DNA from 2 places in the Nonomuraea salmonea genome. Region 2 is predicted to be linked to the other one. Evidence: riboswitches for the same ligand, from Rfam matches in the RefSeq annotation. Region 2 holds a riboswitch; the other holds the start of a gene.

Region 1 (7,845 bases), on a different contig from region 2:
GACCCGACGCCCGCGATCGCGCTGACCCCTTGGGAGTGCGCCGGCCGGTCATCCGCCGACTGACCAGCCGGGACATGAACCCGGGCCGGCCTGCGCCGGCCCGGGCTCTATGAGTGCGGTCAGTGGTGGCTGGGCGCGTAGGCGTTGGCACCGCCCTTGCAGCCCGCGACCGCGAGGCCGATGACGGCGACCGCGTTGCCGCAGACGTTGATCGGGGCGACGATCGGGACGTGGAGCTGGTTGCCGGAGATAACGCCGCCGGTGCCGTTGGTGATGTCGGCGTGCGCCGGGGCGGCCAGCGACAGCATGGCGACGGCTCCGGTGACGACCATGACCTTCTTCAGCACGAGGGCTCCTCTCTTTCGCGGCCTGCACGACCGCGGGGTGCTTCTTCGGCGAGTGAAGGCCGCACCGCCCGATGGTCGACGCAGGGCAATCACTCGATGACAACAGGTAAACGCTAGCGCAAGATTGCGACATTGAGTAGTCATTCAATGACAGTGCGTCGCGATGGGAAGTCATGAGATAGTCCAGGCATGTGGCTCACATGGCGCGCGGCGACGGAGCGCGCGCTGTACGGCGAGGAGGGCTTCTACCTCCGCGAACGCCCCTCGGGCCACTTCCGCACCTCCGTCAGCGCGTCCCCGGCCTTCGCCGAGGCGGTGCTGGCGCTGCTCGCGGAAGTGGACGCCGAGCTGGGCAAACCCGACGCGCTTGACCTGGTCGACATCGGGGCGGGCGAGGGCGTGCTGGTCGCCGAGGTCCTCGAACGCGCCGAGCCCGCGCTGCGCGACCGGCTGCGCGTCACGGCGGTCGACCTGTCGCCCAGGCCCGCCGGCCTGCCCGAGGAGATCGCCTGGTCGAGAGAGCTGCCGTGCTGCTTCACCGGGCTGGCCGTCGCCAACGAGTGGCTCGACAACGTGCCGCTCGACGTGGTCGAGCAGACCGCCGACGGGCCCCGGGTGGTGATGGTGGAGGTGCACACCGGCGAGGAGCGCCTGGGCGGGCCGCTGCGGCCGGCCGACCGGGAGTGGCTCGACCGGTGGTGGCCGCTGACACGGATGGGGGCGCGGGCCGAGGTCGGCAGGCCGCGTGACGAGGCGTGGGCGTCCGTTCTCGTCCGTCTCACCAGGGGCCGGGCGATCGCCATCGATTATGCACATCCTGTGGATAACCGTCCGCCCTGTGGAACGCTGACCGGATACCGGGACGGGTCGGTCGTGACCCCCGTACCCGACGGGAGCTGCGACATCACCGCACACGTCGCACTCGACGCGTGCGCCGAGGCCGGGCGGCGGGCCGGCGCGATATCCACAGCCTTGTCCACACAGCGCGAGGCGCTGCGCGAGCTGGGGCTGACCGGCGCGCGGCCGCCCCTCGACCTGGCCCGCACCGATCCGCGCCGCTACCTTCGCGCGCTCGCGCGGGCCTCGGAGGAGGGCGAGCTGCTGGAGGCGACCGGGCTCGGGGGCTTCGGCTGGCTCAGCCAGACCAAGTGACCCCCGCCACGCCCCCGGGCGAAGCCCAGCCGGGAGCGTCCGCCGCTTCAGGCGGCGGCGACGTGCTCGTTCACGCCTTCATGCGGGGGTGGCCGTCAGGTTCAGCGCGTGGAGGCCGCGGATGACGTAGCCCGGCTTCCATTCGGGCTCTTCCCGCAGCTCCAGCTTCGACGTGCGGTCGAGCAGGGCGCCGAACGACTCCGCCAGCTCGATCCTGGCCAGCGGCGCGCCCAGGCAGAAGTGGATGCCGGCGCCGAACGAGATGTGCGGATTGTCGGCGCGGCCCACGTCGAGCCGGTCAGGGTCGGCGAACACCTCGGGGTCCCTGTTGGCCGAGCCGAACAGCAGGGCCACCTCCGAGCCGCGCGGGATGCGCACGCCGTGCACCTCGATGTCCTCAAGCACCCACCGCTCGAACATCTGCAGCGGCGTGTCCCACCGCATCAGCTCCTCGACCGCGGTGGGCAGCAGCGAGCGGTCGGCGCGCAGCCTGGCCAGCTCGGCCGGGTTGCGGAACAACGACCACCAGCCGTTGCCCGTCACGTTCACGGTGGCCTCGTGACCGGCGTTGAGCAGCAGCACGCAGGTGCCGACCAGCTCGTCCTCGGTCAGCTCGCCGATCTGGGTGAGCGCGCTGACGAGGTCGTCGCCGGGGTTGGCGCGCCGGTCGGCGGCCAGGGCCTTGAGGTAGTCGGAGAACTCCGTGGCCGCGCGTACGGCGGTGTGCTGGGCCTCCAGGGTGGGGTTGAGCTCGTACATGCCGCAGATGTCGGCCGACCAGGGGCGCAGCAGGTGGCGGTCACCGTCGGGGATGCCGAGCATCTCCGCGATGACGGTGACCGGCAGCGGCTCGGCGACCTCGGCGATGAGGTCGCCGCCGCCCTTCTCCACGTACGCATCCACGAGCTCGCCCGCCATGGCCCTGACGCGGGGCCGCAGCGACTCGACCATGCGCGGCGTGAACGCCTTGGAGACCAGCCGGCGCAACCGCGTGTGCACCGGCGGCTCCACGTCGAGCATGCCCGCCCTGATCACGCGCCAGAACGGCTCCTGGAACTCCGGCTCAGCCGGCCTGCCGAACTCCTCGTGGCCTGCCACGTGCAGGTACGAGCGGCCCAGGCGGCGATCCCTGAGCAGCGCGTTGACGTCGGCGTGCCGGGAGATCAGCCATTGGCCCGTCGGCTCGAAGTAGCTGACGGGCGCCTCGCGCCGCAGCTCCTCGTAGACGCGGTACGGGTACGCCACGAATTCCGGATTCCAAGGATCAAAGCCCACTATTTCATCTTAGAAGCGGACGCCTCCCTCTTCGCGTTCCTGCTCCGCACCCGGATGTTGAGCAGCTCGACCACGACGGAGAACGCCATCGCGAAGTAGATGTAGCCCTTGGGGATGTGCTGGTCGAGACCCTCGGCCACGAGCATCACGCCGATGAGCACCAGGAACGCCAGCGCCAGCATCTTGATCGTGGGGTGGCTGTCCACGAACCGGCTGATCGGCCCGGACGCGAACAGCATCACGACCACGGCCACCACGACCGCCGCGATCATGACGCCGAGCTCGTCCACCATGCCGACCGCGGTGATCACCGAGTCGAGCGAGAACACGATGTCCAGCACCATGATCTGCAGGATCACGGAGGTGAAGGAGACGGCCGCGGGCTTCTTGCCGTCCTTGTCGTGAGGCGCCTCCATGTTGTGGTGGATCTCGGTGACGCTCTTGCCCAGCAGGAACAGGCCGCCGAACAGCAGGATCAGGTCACGTCCCGAAATCTCATGACCGAGGACCTCGAACAACGGCTCGGTGAGCTGCACCACCCACGACAGCCCCAGCAGCAGGAGCAGCCGGCTGACGAGTGCCGCGCCCAGGCCGAGCACGCGGGCCCGGTCGCGCTGCTCGGGTGGCAGCTTCCCGGCGAGGATGGAGATGAAGATGATGTTGTCGATCCCCAGCACGATCTCCAGGGCGACCAGGGTTAAAAAGCCGATCCAGATCTGCGGATCGGCCACCCAGTCGAGCATCGGGTACCTCCATGACTCGAGGGCAGGCGGGTTTCCGGTAGCAACGAGCCGGAGGCCGCAGAAGTTCACGGCTTGCGATTTCCGCCCGGGTGTCGGTTATAGTTCCCCTCGTAGGTCATGAGTGCCAGCGTCAAGCCCCGGCTAGCTGGCCGGCAACCCTCGCGTCCGCGGCGGGGTGCCCCGGGTGAAGACCTGGTCCGTCACGAGGTGTGGCGGGCAAGCGCGGGCTCCTCGGCTGCTTCCAGGGGTCCGATGACCCCGAGGAGGTTCGCCGTGTCCACTCTGACGATCTTCAGCAACGCCCGCGCCGCCGAGGAGACCCCGGCGCCCGCCACGCAGGCCCGGCCGATCCCCGCCGTCCTGGGCGCCGACCTCGAAGTGCCGGTCAAGGGCGGCCGCCTGGTCGGCTACGCCAACCTCGACTACGCCGCCAGCGCCCCCTGTCTCGAGCCGGTCAGCGCCGCCGTCACCGCCGCGCTCCCGGCCTACTCCAGCGTCCACCGCGGCGCCGGCTACGCCTCCCAGCTCACCACCGCCCGGTACGAGCAGGCCCGCCACACCGTACGCGCCTTCGTCGGCGCCCGCCCCGACGACGCGGTGATCTTCACCCGCAACACCACCGACGCCACGAACCTGCTGGCCGGCTGCCTGCCCGAAGGCACCACCACGGTCGTCTTCGACACCGAGCACCACGCCTCCCTGCTGCCCTGGCCGAACGCGGTCCGGCTGGCCCCGCCCGCTTTCCCCGGCGAGGCCGTGCGCGCCGCCGACGAGACGCTCGCCGCCATCGAAGGGCCCAAGCTGCTCGTCGTCACCGCCGCCTCCAACGTCACCGGCGAGCTGTGGCCCATCGCCGCCCTGGCCCACATCGCGCACCGGCACGGCGCGCGGATCCTGGTGGACGCGGCGCAGCTCGTACCGCATCGGCGGCTCAACCTGACCGCGCTCGACCTCGACTACGTGGCCTTCTCCGGCCACAAGCTGTACGCGCCGTTCGGCGCGGGCGCGCTGGTCGGGCGGCGGGACTGGCTGGCCGCGGGCGAGCCGTACCTCAAGGGCGGCGGCGCCGTCCGCTCGGTCGGCGAGAGCGCCGCGAACGTCGAGTGGCACGACGACCCCGAGCCACGCCACGAGGCGGGCACCCCCAACGTGCTGGGCGCCATCGCGCTGGCCGCGGCCTGCGACGCGCTGACCGCGACCGGCTGGACCGAGCTGGTGCGCGAGGAGGAGCGGCTGATCGCGCGGCTGCGTGCCGGGCTGGCCTCCATCGACGGGGTACGCGAGCTGTCCCTGTGGGGTCCCGACCACCCCCGGGTCGGCATCGTGTCGTTCACCGTGGCCGGGTACTCGGCGCGGGAGGTGGCCGAGGTGCTGTCCGGCGAGTACGGCATCGGGGTGCGCGACGGGAAGTTCTGCGCGCACCCGTTCGTCCGTCATCTGCTGGGCGCCTCCGACGGCGGCTGCGAGGACGGCACCGCGTCCGCCGTGCGGGCCTCGATCGGCATCGGCACGACGCAGGAACACGTGGACCGGCTGGTGTCGGCCCTGCGCGACCTGGTCGCACGCTGACGCCCAGCGGCCTCACCGAGCGGCCTTTCCGGGCGGCCTTTCCGGGCGGCCTTTCCGGGCGGCCTTTCCGGGCGGCCTTTCCGGGCGGCCCGTCCGCCGGGCTCAGCGGTTCGGTGGCTTACGGTGCTGGGGCGGCTCGTCGGCGACCAGGGAGTCGATCTCCCGCATGTCCTCGTCGTTGAGCCGGCTCTGCCGCGGCTCCTGCTGGGGCGCGCCCGGCTGCCTGGGGACGTCGGGCGGCTCCTCGGTGGTGGACCGGGCGGGCGTGGTGGGCCCGCCGTAGGAGCCGGTGTCCGTGGTGCCGTAAGAGCCCGTGGTGGTGTCCGTCCTGTTCGGCCGGTACGACACCAGGTCCTCCTCGGCGGCCCGGCGGTCGTGCCGCCGCCGGAACATCGACGACAGGATGCCGTCGATCCCGATGCGCCCGCCGCCCAGTGCCAGGAACAGCAGACAGAGCGCGCCGAGCGCCGCCGCGAGCTCCCAGCCGCCTTCCTGCACCATGATGCCCTTGTCCCAGTGCGCGAAGATGATCGCGCCCAGCATGTTGAGCAGCAGCAGCAGCGCCACAGGGCGGACCGCCAGCCCGATGATCAGCAGCACCCCGCCGATGAGCTCGACGACCATGGCGTACCCGGCGGCCAGCTCGGGCATCGGGATGCCCATCTCGCCGAATCCGCTCGCGATCGCGGAGTGCCCGCCCTGCCACTTCTGCCAGCCGTGCGCGACGAAAATCACGCCGGTGATGACGCGCGCGATCAGGGCCGCGATGTCGAAGAGAACTCTCTTCATGGTCCTATCTCCCCCCGTTCCAGCTATTCCTCCCCCTGTCCGGCTATGGGATGTCATCGCATGCCATCTCTTGACCAACCCCCTAGCTGGATCACCAGCGACGACGGTGGCAGCATGGCCGTATGACGGAACGTGTGGTCGGAATCGGCGCGGGCGCGAAAGAGCTGGCCACCGAGGACATGATCCTCAACATCGGGCCGCAACACCCCTCCACCCACGGCGTGCTGCGGCTGCGGCTGACGCTCGACGGCGAGCGCATCGCCACCGCCGAGCCGATCATCGGCTACATGCACCGGGGTGCGGAGAAGCTGTTCGAGGTGCGCGACTACCGTCAGATCATCATGCTCGCCAACCGGCACGACTGGCTGTCGGGGTTCGCGAACGAGCTGGGCGTGGTCATCGCCGCCGAGCGCATGCTGGGCATGGAACCGCCGGTGCGCGCCGTCTGGGCCCGCACGCTGCTCGCCGAGCTCAACCGGGTGCTCAACCACCTGATGTTCCTCGGCTCCTACCCGCTTGAGCTGGGCGCGATGACGCCGCTGTTCTACTCCTTCAACGAGCGCGAGCGCATCCAGGCCGTCATGGAGGAGATCTCCGGCGGGCGCATGCACTACATGTTCAACCGGGTCGGCGGGCTCAAGGAGGACCTGCCGCTGGGCTGGCTCGACCGGGTGTCGGCGGCCGTCGCGGAGACCCGCCGCCGGGTGCCCGACATCGAGAACCTCATCCTGCACAACGAGATCTTCATCGCCCGCACCAAGGGGGTGGGGGTGCTGACCCGGGAGCAGATCCTGCAGTACGGCGTCAGCGGCCCCATCGCCCGTGCCTCCGGGGTGGACATCGACCTGCGGCGCGACGATCCGTACCTGGCCTATGGGGAGCTGCCGGTGAAGGTCGTCACGCGGAGCGCGGGCGACTGCCACGCGCGCTTCGAGGTGCTGCTCGACCAGCTCAAGGTCTCGCTCGACCTGGCCGAGGTCTGCGTCGAGCGGCTGCGCTCGCTGCCGCCTGGGCCGATCAACCAGCGGCTGCCCAAGGTGCTGAAGGTGCCGGAGGGGCACACGTACGCGTGGACCGAGAACCCGCTCGGCATCAACGGCTACTACCTGGTCTCCAAGGGCGACAAGACGCCGTGGCGGCTCAAGCTGCGCTCGGCGTCGTACAGCAACATCCAGGTGCTGCGGGAGATCCTGCCCGGGCACCTGGTGGCCGACATGGTGGCCATCCTCGGCTCGATGTTCTTCGTCGTGGGTGACATCGACAAGTGAGCGGGCAACAACGGGACAAATACGTCGACTGGCTGCGGGCGCTCAGCCTGATCGTCGTGGTGGTCTGGCACTGGGCGTTCACCATCCTCGAATGGAAGCCGCACGGCCCCGAGCCGACCAGCCCGCTCGGCTTCACCTCAGGGTTATGGATTCTCACCTGGCTGCTGCAGGTGCTGCCGCTGTTCTTCTACGTCGGCGGGCACGTGCACCTGCTGTCGTGGCGGCGGGCCAAGGGGCGCGGGACCGGCATCGGGGCGTTCGTGCTGCGGCGCATCCGCGCGCTCGCCTTACCCGCGCTGTTCCTGTCCGGGGTGTGGGTCGTCATCGGGGCGGTGGTGACGTACACGTTCGGGGTGGACTGGATGTGGCGGGTGGTGCTGCTGGTGCTCAGCCCGCTGTGGTTCCTCGGCGTCTACCTCGTGCTCATCGCGCTGCTGCCGGTCGCGCTGTGGGTGCACCGCCGCTACGACGTGCTCGCGCTGATCTGGCTCGGCGGCACGGCGCTCGTCGTGGACGTGCTGCGCTTCCGCTACGGCATCGAGTGGGCCGGCTGGCTCAACATGATCGTCGTCTGGGGCCTCGCCCACCAGGCCGGCTTCTTCTACGACCGGGTCGTGGAGCTGCCGCGCCGCTACGACGCCGCCCTGCTGTGGACCGGGCTGTTCGCCCTGTTCGGGCTGGTGTACTCGGGCATCTACCCCG
Region 2 (7,845 bases):
CTGTTCGCCGCGGCCCCGTCGTTGCCCGACGACGCCACGAGCACCGCGCCCTTGCCGATGGCGTACTGGACGGCCTCCTCCTCGGCGGCCGAGCCCTCCCACGCGCCGCTGCCGCCGCCCAGCGACATGCTGATCACGCCCGCGCCGTGGTCGGCGGCGTACCTGATGCCCCTGGCCAGCGCGTCGCGCCAGCCGGGCTGCCGGTGGGCGCGGCGCGGGTCGCCGTTCTCCAGAGTGACTCTGATCGACAGCACCGTGGCGGCCGGCGCCACGCCGAGCACGCCGCCCTTGCCGCCTTCGCCGTGCCCGCGCCCGGCGATCAGCCCGGCCATCGCGGTGCCGTGGGGGCCCCACCCGCGCCCGTCCCCGCCGGGGTCGGTGAGGTCGGGACCCTCGATGACGGCGCCCCGCAGGTCGGGGTGCCCGGGGTTGACGCCGGTGTCGAGCACCGCGACCGTGACGCCCTCGCCCTTGCTGGTGCGCCAGGCGTCGGGCAGGCGCAGCGCGCGGAGCTGCCACTGCCCGGCCCTCGCGGCGGCGGCCATCTCGTCGCTGCCGTCCCCCGCCAGGGCCGGTACGGGGCCCGACAGCAGCACGGTCAGCAGGACCGGTACGGCGATCCGCCTCATCGCGTCAGCGCCCGGTGCAGCGACGTGGCGACCTGGCGGGCGGCGGCGCACAGGCGGGAGGGCACGGGGTCGCCGGGACGGTAGGCCCGCCCGTCGGCGTACCCGGCCGCCGTCGCCACCAGGTAGCGCCCGGGGGAGCCGAGCACGACGCCGGTGACGTACTGGCGGTCGCCGAAGCGGGCGGCGGGCCCGCCGGGGAACGCCGCGGGCCGCACGGTCGCGGGCCGCCCCGAGCCGTGGAGGGAGAATCCCGGCCGGTCGAGCACGGCGATGCCGGCGGTGACGACGAAGGTCTGGGTGCTGTCGGAGTAGGTGGCGCGTAAGGCGACGCGGCAGTAGGGCCGGTAGGGCAGCACGGCCGCGGCATGGAAGGCGGCCGGGCAGGCGGCCTCGGGGGCGACCCCGGCCAGCACGTACGTGACCCGCGCCCCGGAGGGGCTGTGCCCCGGCACCGTGGCGGGGAAGATGCGCGTCACCGGCCAGGCGCGCCAGCGCTCGGACACGGGCGGGACGGGAGCGGGCCAGGTCACGGACAGCAGGAAGGACAGCACAACGGACAACTGGAACACGTCGACCTCGAGCGGGAGGGGAGGGGCCTCCGATCAGCTCGCATTCTGACACGCGGATACGCCGACGGACGGACGCTTCAGTAAACAGACCGATACGCGGAGTAGTTCCGGTTTGTCCTATGGAGAGGGGGAAAGTCGGACATGTGCACCGGGTGGCAGGCCCAGCCGCTGGGCCGCGTCACCGCAGTTGACCGCGATCGCGATCAGCCCCGCCGAGTCCGCGAACGCCACCAGCTCGCCCGGCGGCACCGCCGCGTACGTCTCCCGGTACGGCAGCGCGAGCTGCCGCCGCCCCAGCCACACCCCGAGCGTGTCGCCCACCCGCACGCCCAGCGACCGCAGGTCGCCGGCCCCGATCGACAGCTGCGTGTTGCCGTAGCGGTCGACCGAGACCACCTCGCCCTCCACCGAGCCGTCGCGCAGCAGCGTGGTCGGCTCGGGCAGCGTGACCAGCCGCGACACCGGCAGCCGCGGCCCCAGCTCGGCCGCGGGCAGCCCGCCGTAGAGCCGCCCGGCCACGGGAGCGAACACATCACGCCCGGGGAACGTCGGCGAGGCAGGCCGCAGGAAGTAGGCGTCGTTGGTGATCTCGTACGCCGCCCGCGCGCCGCCGCTGGCGTGCACCGCCCACGACAGCAACCCGTTGTCGGGCCCGATGAACACCCGGCCGCCCGCCTCGACGGCCACCGCCCGCCGCGCGCCACCCGCCCCGGGATCGACCGCACCGATGTGGATACCCTCGGGGAGGTACGGGATGGTCTGCGCCAGAACCGCCGCGCCGCGCCGCACATCGCCGGCCGGGATGAGGTGACAGACGTCGATCACCCGGGCCTCAGGGGCTATCCCGGCGATCACTCCATGACAGGCCGCCACATATCCATCCTCTAACCCGTAGTCGGTGAGGAGCGTGATGACAGAGGTCACATCTGGTGACTGTACGTCTCCCAATCCGTCGTGAACAGCCGCACTCCGCACATTACGATGGCGAACGGGCCGCGTGCGGGCGGCGAGATCGTCGCCCGCCCCTTTCGAGGAGGACACCATGGGAGCACCGCTCAGCGATGACAATGCTGCCCAGGAACCGTCCCGACAACCACTCTCACAACGCGATCTCGATCTCCTCGCCTTCGAACGCCAATGGTGGCGCTACGCGGGCGCGAAGGAGCACGCCATCAAGGAGACGTTCGGCTTCTCCGCCACGCGCTACTACCAGCTCCTCGGTGAGCTGATCGACCGGCCGGAGGCGCTGGAGCAGGACCCGATGCTGGTCAAGCGGCTGCGCAGATTACGATCCACGCGCCGGCGCGACCGTGCGGCCAGAAGGCTCGGCATGCGTCCCTGACCGTCTGGGTACGGCAGCCGAGTGAAGAACATCCCTGGAATGGAAGCGATCGTGCACGATCCGGCGGGCGCCGTGATCGGGCTCGACTTCGACGGCACCCTGTCGCCGATCGTGCCCGACCCCGCCCAGGCCGTGATCCATCCGAAGGCGCCCGGCGTACTCGCCGAGCTGGGCGCCCGCGTCGGAGCGGTGGCCATCGTGACCGGCAGGCCCCCGGCCACCGCCCTGGCGCTCGGACCCGGCCTGGCCGACGTGCCCGGCCTGGTGGTGCTCGGCCACTACGGCTTCGAACGCTGGGAGGACGGCCGCGTCTCCGCGCCCCCGCCGCCGCCCGGCGTCCCCAACGCGGAGGCCGAGCTGCCGCTGCTGCTCGAATCGCTGGGCGTGCAGGGCGTGCGCATCGAGGACAAGGGGCGGGCCGTGGCCGTCCACACCAGGCGCAGCCCCGACCCGGAGGGCGCGCTCGCCGCGCTGCGCGAGCCGCTCGCCAAGCTGGCCGACAAGCACGGGCTGGTCATCGAGCCCGGCCGCATGGTGCTGGAGCTGCGGCCGCCGGGCATGGACAAGGGCCACGCGCTCGGCCTGTTCCTCACGGAGCGGGAGGCGCGCTCGGTCATGTTCGTCGGCGACGACCTCGGTGACCTGGCGGCGTTCGACGCCGTACGCGCGTCCGGCCTCCCCGGCGTGACCGTGTGCAGCGGCTCGACCGAGGTCACCGCGCTCGCGGAGCGCGCCGACCTGGTGGTGGACGGCCCCGACGGCGTGGTGCGGCTGCTGGAGGAGCTGGTCTCGGCGATCACCCGCTCGTGACGCGTCAGGCCAGGGCCTCGAGCTGGGCGGCGAGCCACTGTTGCGGTGGCAGCGCGGTCGCGGCGGCGCGCAGCTTGTCGCGGCGGCTGCGCCGCTCGTCCTCCGGCATGACCAGCGCCTCGTGCAGCGCGGCCGCGGTGCCGCTGATGTCGTACGGGTTGACGAGCAGCGCGTGCTGGCCCAGCTCGGCCGCGGCGCCCGCCTCCCGCGACAGCACGAGCGCGCAGTGCGGCGACAGCACGGGGCCCTCCTTGGCCACCAGGTTCATGCCGTCGCGGATGGGGTTGACCAGCAGCACGTCGGCCATCCGGTAGGCGGCCAGCGAGCGCGGATAGTCGTCGTTCACGTTGAGGATGAGCGGGTCCCAGTCCTCGGTGGCGTACTCGTCCTCGATCTCCTGCGCGCAGCGCTGCACCGACGCGGTGTACTCGCGGTATTCGGGCAGGTCGTGCCGGCTGGGATAGGCGAAGGCGAGGTGCACCACGCGGCCGTGCCATTCGGGGTGGGCGGCGAGGAACTCGCGGTAGGCGTTGAGCCCGCGCACGATGTTCTTCGACAGCTCGGTGCGGTCGATGCGGACGATCAGCCTGCGCCCGCCGACCTGCTCCCTGAGCGCCGTCATGTGCGACTCGACGTCGGGCTCGCAGGCCCGCTCCCACAGCGCGGCGCCGTCCACCCCCAGGCTGTGGACTCCGATGCGGGTGGTCCTGCCGGCGTGGGTGACGCTGCGCCCGACGCGGTCGGCCTCGGCGCCCAGCAGCCGCTCGCAGCAGTCCATGAACGCCTGCGCCCACCGGTCGGTGAGGAAGCCGGCGTGGTCGGCGCCCAGGATGCCTTCGAGCACCTCCTTGGCGACGTCGTCGGGCAGCAGCGAGAAGTATTCGGGCGGCGCCCACGGGGTGTGGCTGAAGTGCGCGATGCGCAGGTCGGGCCGTTCGGCCCTGAGCATGGCGGGGGTCAGCGTAAGGTGGTAGTCCTGCACCATCACGCGCGCGCCGTGGCCGGCCTCCTCGGCCAGCGCCAGCGCGAAAGCGCCGTTGTAGTCGCGGTATGACTCCCACTCGCGCTCGAACCTGGTGCCGAAGTTGGGCGAGTTGGGGATGTCGTAGAGCAGATGGTTGACGAACCACAGGGTCGAGTTGGCCACCGCGTTGTAGGCGCGATGGAAGGTGGCGGGCGGGATGTCGAGCATGCGCATCGGGCCCGTGTCGTAGCCCGCGTGGTCGACCCGGCCGCCGCCGGCCTGCCGCACGGCGCTGCGGTCGCCGTCGGACAACGCCGCGCAGACCCACAGCACGCCGTCGCCCTTGGCCACGCCCGACAGGCCCGACACGAGACCGCCGCCGCCGCGCTTCATGGTGAGTTCGCCGTCGTCGGAGACGGTGAAGGAGACCGGCCCTCTGTTGGAGGCCAACAGCACGCTGTTCATCTAGGCTCCTTTCGATCATAGGATCCCAGCTATGGCGCTTGATGAGCTAACCGAGGAACTCGCCCGCTCAGCCGCTGCCGGAGATCATCGCGCACTCGGCGAGCTCCTGGCGCGGATAGAGCCCGATGTGATGCGGCATTGCGCCCGAATCCTGCCTTATCACCAGGACGCGGAGGAGGCCTCGCAAGATACGTTGCTGGCTGTCGCGCGTAATATCGGGCGGTTCGAGGGGCGCGCCAGGTTCAGTACGTGGCTGCACATCGTGACGGCCAACTGCGCGCGCACGACGTACCGGTCGCTGAAGCGGCGGGCGGCCGAGCAGAGCTCGGACGAGCTGCCGATGCAGAAGCCCGACGTGCGGCGGGTCAGCGTGATCGCGGGCTCGCGGCTCGACCTGCTCGACGCGATGGAGGCCCTGGAGGCCGACAAGCCCGACCTGGCGCAGGCGCTGGTGCTGCGTGACATCGTCCAGCTCGACTACAACGAGGTGGCCGAGCAGCTCGGCATCCCGCTGGGCACCGCGAAATCCCGCATCCATCAGGCACGCAAGTACGTGCAGGGTGTGCTGGGCGAAGACTATCGCTGAGACCACCCGTCTCACATGGTGAGACGGGTGGTAATTGCGGCCACTTAAGCGGGTAGAGTCCGTTTCAACAACTTCATATTGCTCATCCAGAGGGGTGGAGGGACCGGCCCTGCGAAGCCCCGGCAACCCTCCCGGCTTTCGACTCGCGACCAGGCGAGGCCGACCGGGACAAGGTGCCAATTCCGGTTCGCGGTCAAGGTGGCCGCGGGCGAAGATGAGGGAAGGCCTCGCTTCATGTCGCTTGACTTTGGTCCTGCCACCGCTCTGTCCTGCCGCGAGTGCGGCGCGCGTTACCCGCTGGGTCCCAGCTTCGCGTGTCAGGAGTGTTTCGGGCCGCTCGAGGCGGCCTACGACTTCGGCCGGGTGACCCGCGAGCAGATCGCATCGGGTCCGGCCAACATCTGGCGTTACCGGGCGCTCCTTCCGGTTCCGGCGAACGTGACCGAAAAGCCGAATATGAACCCCGGCTGGACGAAATTGGTCAAGGCCGGAAACCTCGGCCGAACGCTCGGCATCAAGTCCCTTTACGTGAAGGACGACTCCGGCAATCCCACCCACTCCTTCAAGGACCGGGTCGTCGCCATGGCCGTCGAAGCGGCCAGGAACTTCGGCTTCCACACGCTTTCCTGCTCCTCCACCGGCAATCTCGCCGGCGCCGTCACCGCCGCCGCCGCGCGGGCAGGGCTCGACGCGTGCGTGTTCATCCCGGCCAATCTGGAGCAGGCGAAGATCGCCATGGCGCGGGTCTTCGGCGGGAAGCTCATCGGCATCGAGGGCACGTACGACGACGTCAACCGGTTCTGCTCCGAACTCATCGGCGACCCGCTGGGCGACAAGTGGGGATTCGTCAACGTCAACCTGCGGCCCTACTACGCCGAGGGCTCCAAGACGCTCGCGTACGAGATCGCCGAGCAGCTCGGCTGGCGGCTGCCCGAGCAGATCATCATCCCCATCGCCTCCGGGTCCCAGCTCACGAAGATCGACAAGGGCTTCAAGGAGCTGGTGAAGCTGGGGCTGGTCGAGGACACCCCGTACAAGATCTTCGGGGCGCAGGCGGCCGGGTGCTCGCCGGTGTCGACCGCGTACAAGGCGGGGCACGAGGTCGTACGGCCGGTCAAGCCCGACACCATCGCCAAGTCCCTGGCCATCGGCAACCCGGCCGACGGGCCGTACGTGCTGGACATCGCCCGGCGCACCGGCGGAGCCGTCGAGGACGTCACCGACGCCGAGATCGTGGCCGCCATCAAGCTGCTGGCCTCGACGGAGGGCGTCTTCGCCGAGACCGCGGGCGGCGTCACCGTCGGCGTGCTGAAGAAGCTCACCGAGAACGGCGTGCTCGACCCCGACGCCCTCACCGTGGTGCTCAACACCGGTGACGGGCTCAAGACGCTCGACGCGATCAGCGACGACGCCGCACCCACGGCCGTGATCCGGCCCTCTCTCGACGCGTTCCGCGCGACTGTCTGACAACCAGGAAAGGCGACTTAAACCATGAGCGTTTCTGTGCGGATTCCCACCATTCTGCGCACCTACACCGGGGGCAACGCGGAGGTCAGTGGCGAGGGCGCGACGCTTCGTGACGTGCTCATCAAGCTCGACGCCGACTACCCGGGCATCGGCGCGAGAATTCTGGATGAATCGGGCAAGATTCGTCGTTTCGTCAACGTTTACGTGGGGGAAGAGGACGTCCGTTTCGCCGAGGGCCTCGACACTCCCGCCCCTGAGGGGACTCAGATCTCCATCATCCCGGCGGTCGCCGGCGGCTGAGTGTCGCGGCTCGCATCCAGAAGGCGCCCCTTGTGGGCGCCTTCTCCTTTTCCGGGCCTAATTCAATGTTGAACCAGGTTCGGGAAGAAGAAATAGGCAGTTCCCAGATTGACTCTGTTGCCAAACCCCTCCCCACAGGTATGGTCGAGGGCGATCGTCCGGCTGATTTTCTGTTAAGTCGGGCGATTACAGGTCTCGCGGAGGAATGGGCGAGATCTGGGAGACCAGTAAGAGGAGTCGGAAGTGGCGCAGGGCACCGTCAAGTGGTTCAACGCGGACAAGGGCTACGGCTTCATCGCGGTAGACGGTGGTAAGGATGTATTCGTCCATTACTCAGCGATCATGATGGACGGGTACCGATCTCTCGAGCAGGGACAGCGCGTCGAGTTCGAGATCACGCAGGGCCAGAAGGGACCGCAGGCGGAGTCCGTCCGAACGGTCTGATCGACATCCTGGTATGCACCGGGCGGGTTCGCACGGCAGCGCAGTCCGTGCGAGCCGTCATCTCTCTCTCGTCGACTCGCGTACGGTGGGCCGCCCAGGGCGGCTCGCCGTACCGGCGTACTGACTGACCTGGGCGGAAACGTGGGGCAGGTGGGCGTTCGCTTGCACTCGACAGGGTAGAGTGCTAAACAGTTCGTTGGCACTCTGTGCAGCAGAGTGCCAACACCGGATCGGGACGATGGGGTCTGCCGAAGGAGATGCTGACCCAT

The links. A riboswitch is a leader RNA that binds a small molecule or an ion and turns the genes downstream of it on or off. The one in region 2 is predicted to bind S-adenosylmethionine.
Region 1: linked by a shared signal. The riboswitch ahead of ACFFR3_RS33695 (aminotransferase class V-fold PLP-dependent enzyme) and the one ahead of thrC (threonine synthase) in region 2 are both predicted to bind S-adenosylmethionine.

The regions. Positions count from the first base shown of each region.
Region 1 is NZ_JBHMCF010000038.1:288,986-296,830, forward strand. Features, by position in the region: gene ACFFR3_RS33675 (chaplin family protein) at 120-347, opposite strand; gene ACFFR3_RS33680 (SAM-dependent methyltransferase) at 537-1,499, shown strand; gene ACFFR3_RS33685 (cytochrome P450) at 1,578-2,774, opposite strand; gene ACFFR3_RS33690 (TerC family protein) at 2,774-3,517, opposite strand; SAM riboswitch class IV at 3,631-3,746, shown strand; gene ACFFR3_RS33695 (aminotransferase class V-fold PLP-dependent enzyme) at 3,791-5,086, shown strand; gene ACFFR3_RS33700 (DoxX family protein) at 5,189-5,875, opposite strand; gene ACFFR3_RS33705 (NADH-quinone oxidoreductase subunit D) at 5,998-7,143, shown strand; gene ACFFR3_RS33710 (acyltransferase family protein) at 7,140-7,845, shown strand, end outside.
Region 2 is NZ_JBHMCF010000013.1:203,312-211,156, reverse strand. Features, by position in the region: gene ACFFR3_RS18945 (S8 family serine peptidase) at 1-629, opposite strand, end outside; gene ACFFR3_RS18940 (hypothetical protein) at 626-1,189, opposite strand; gene ACFFR3_RS18935 (SAM hydrolase/SAM-dependent halogenase family protein) at 1,316-2,122, opposite strand; gene ACFFR3_RS18930 (DUF3263 domain-containing protein) at 2,241-2,540, shown strand; gene otsB (trehalose-phosphatase) at 2,580-3,350, shown strand; gene ACFFR3_RS18920 (alpha,alpha-trehalose-phosphate synthase (UDP-forming)) at 3,355-4,779, opposite strand; gene ACFFR3_RS18915 (RNA polymerase sigma factor) at 4,811-5,365, shown strand; SAM riboswitch class I at 5,445-5,586, shown strand; gene thrC (threonine synthase) at 5,600-6,832, shown strand; gene ACFFR3_RS18905 (MoaD/ThiS family protein) at 6,857-7,132, shown strand; gene ACFFR3_RS18900 (cold-shock protein) at 7,376-7,576, shown strand.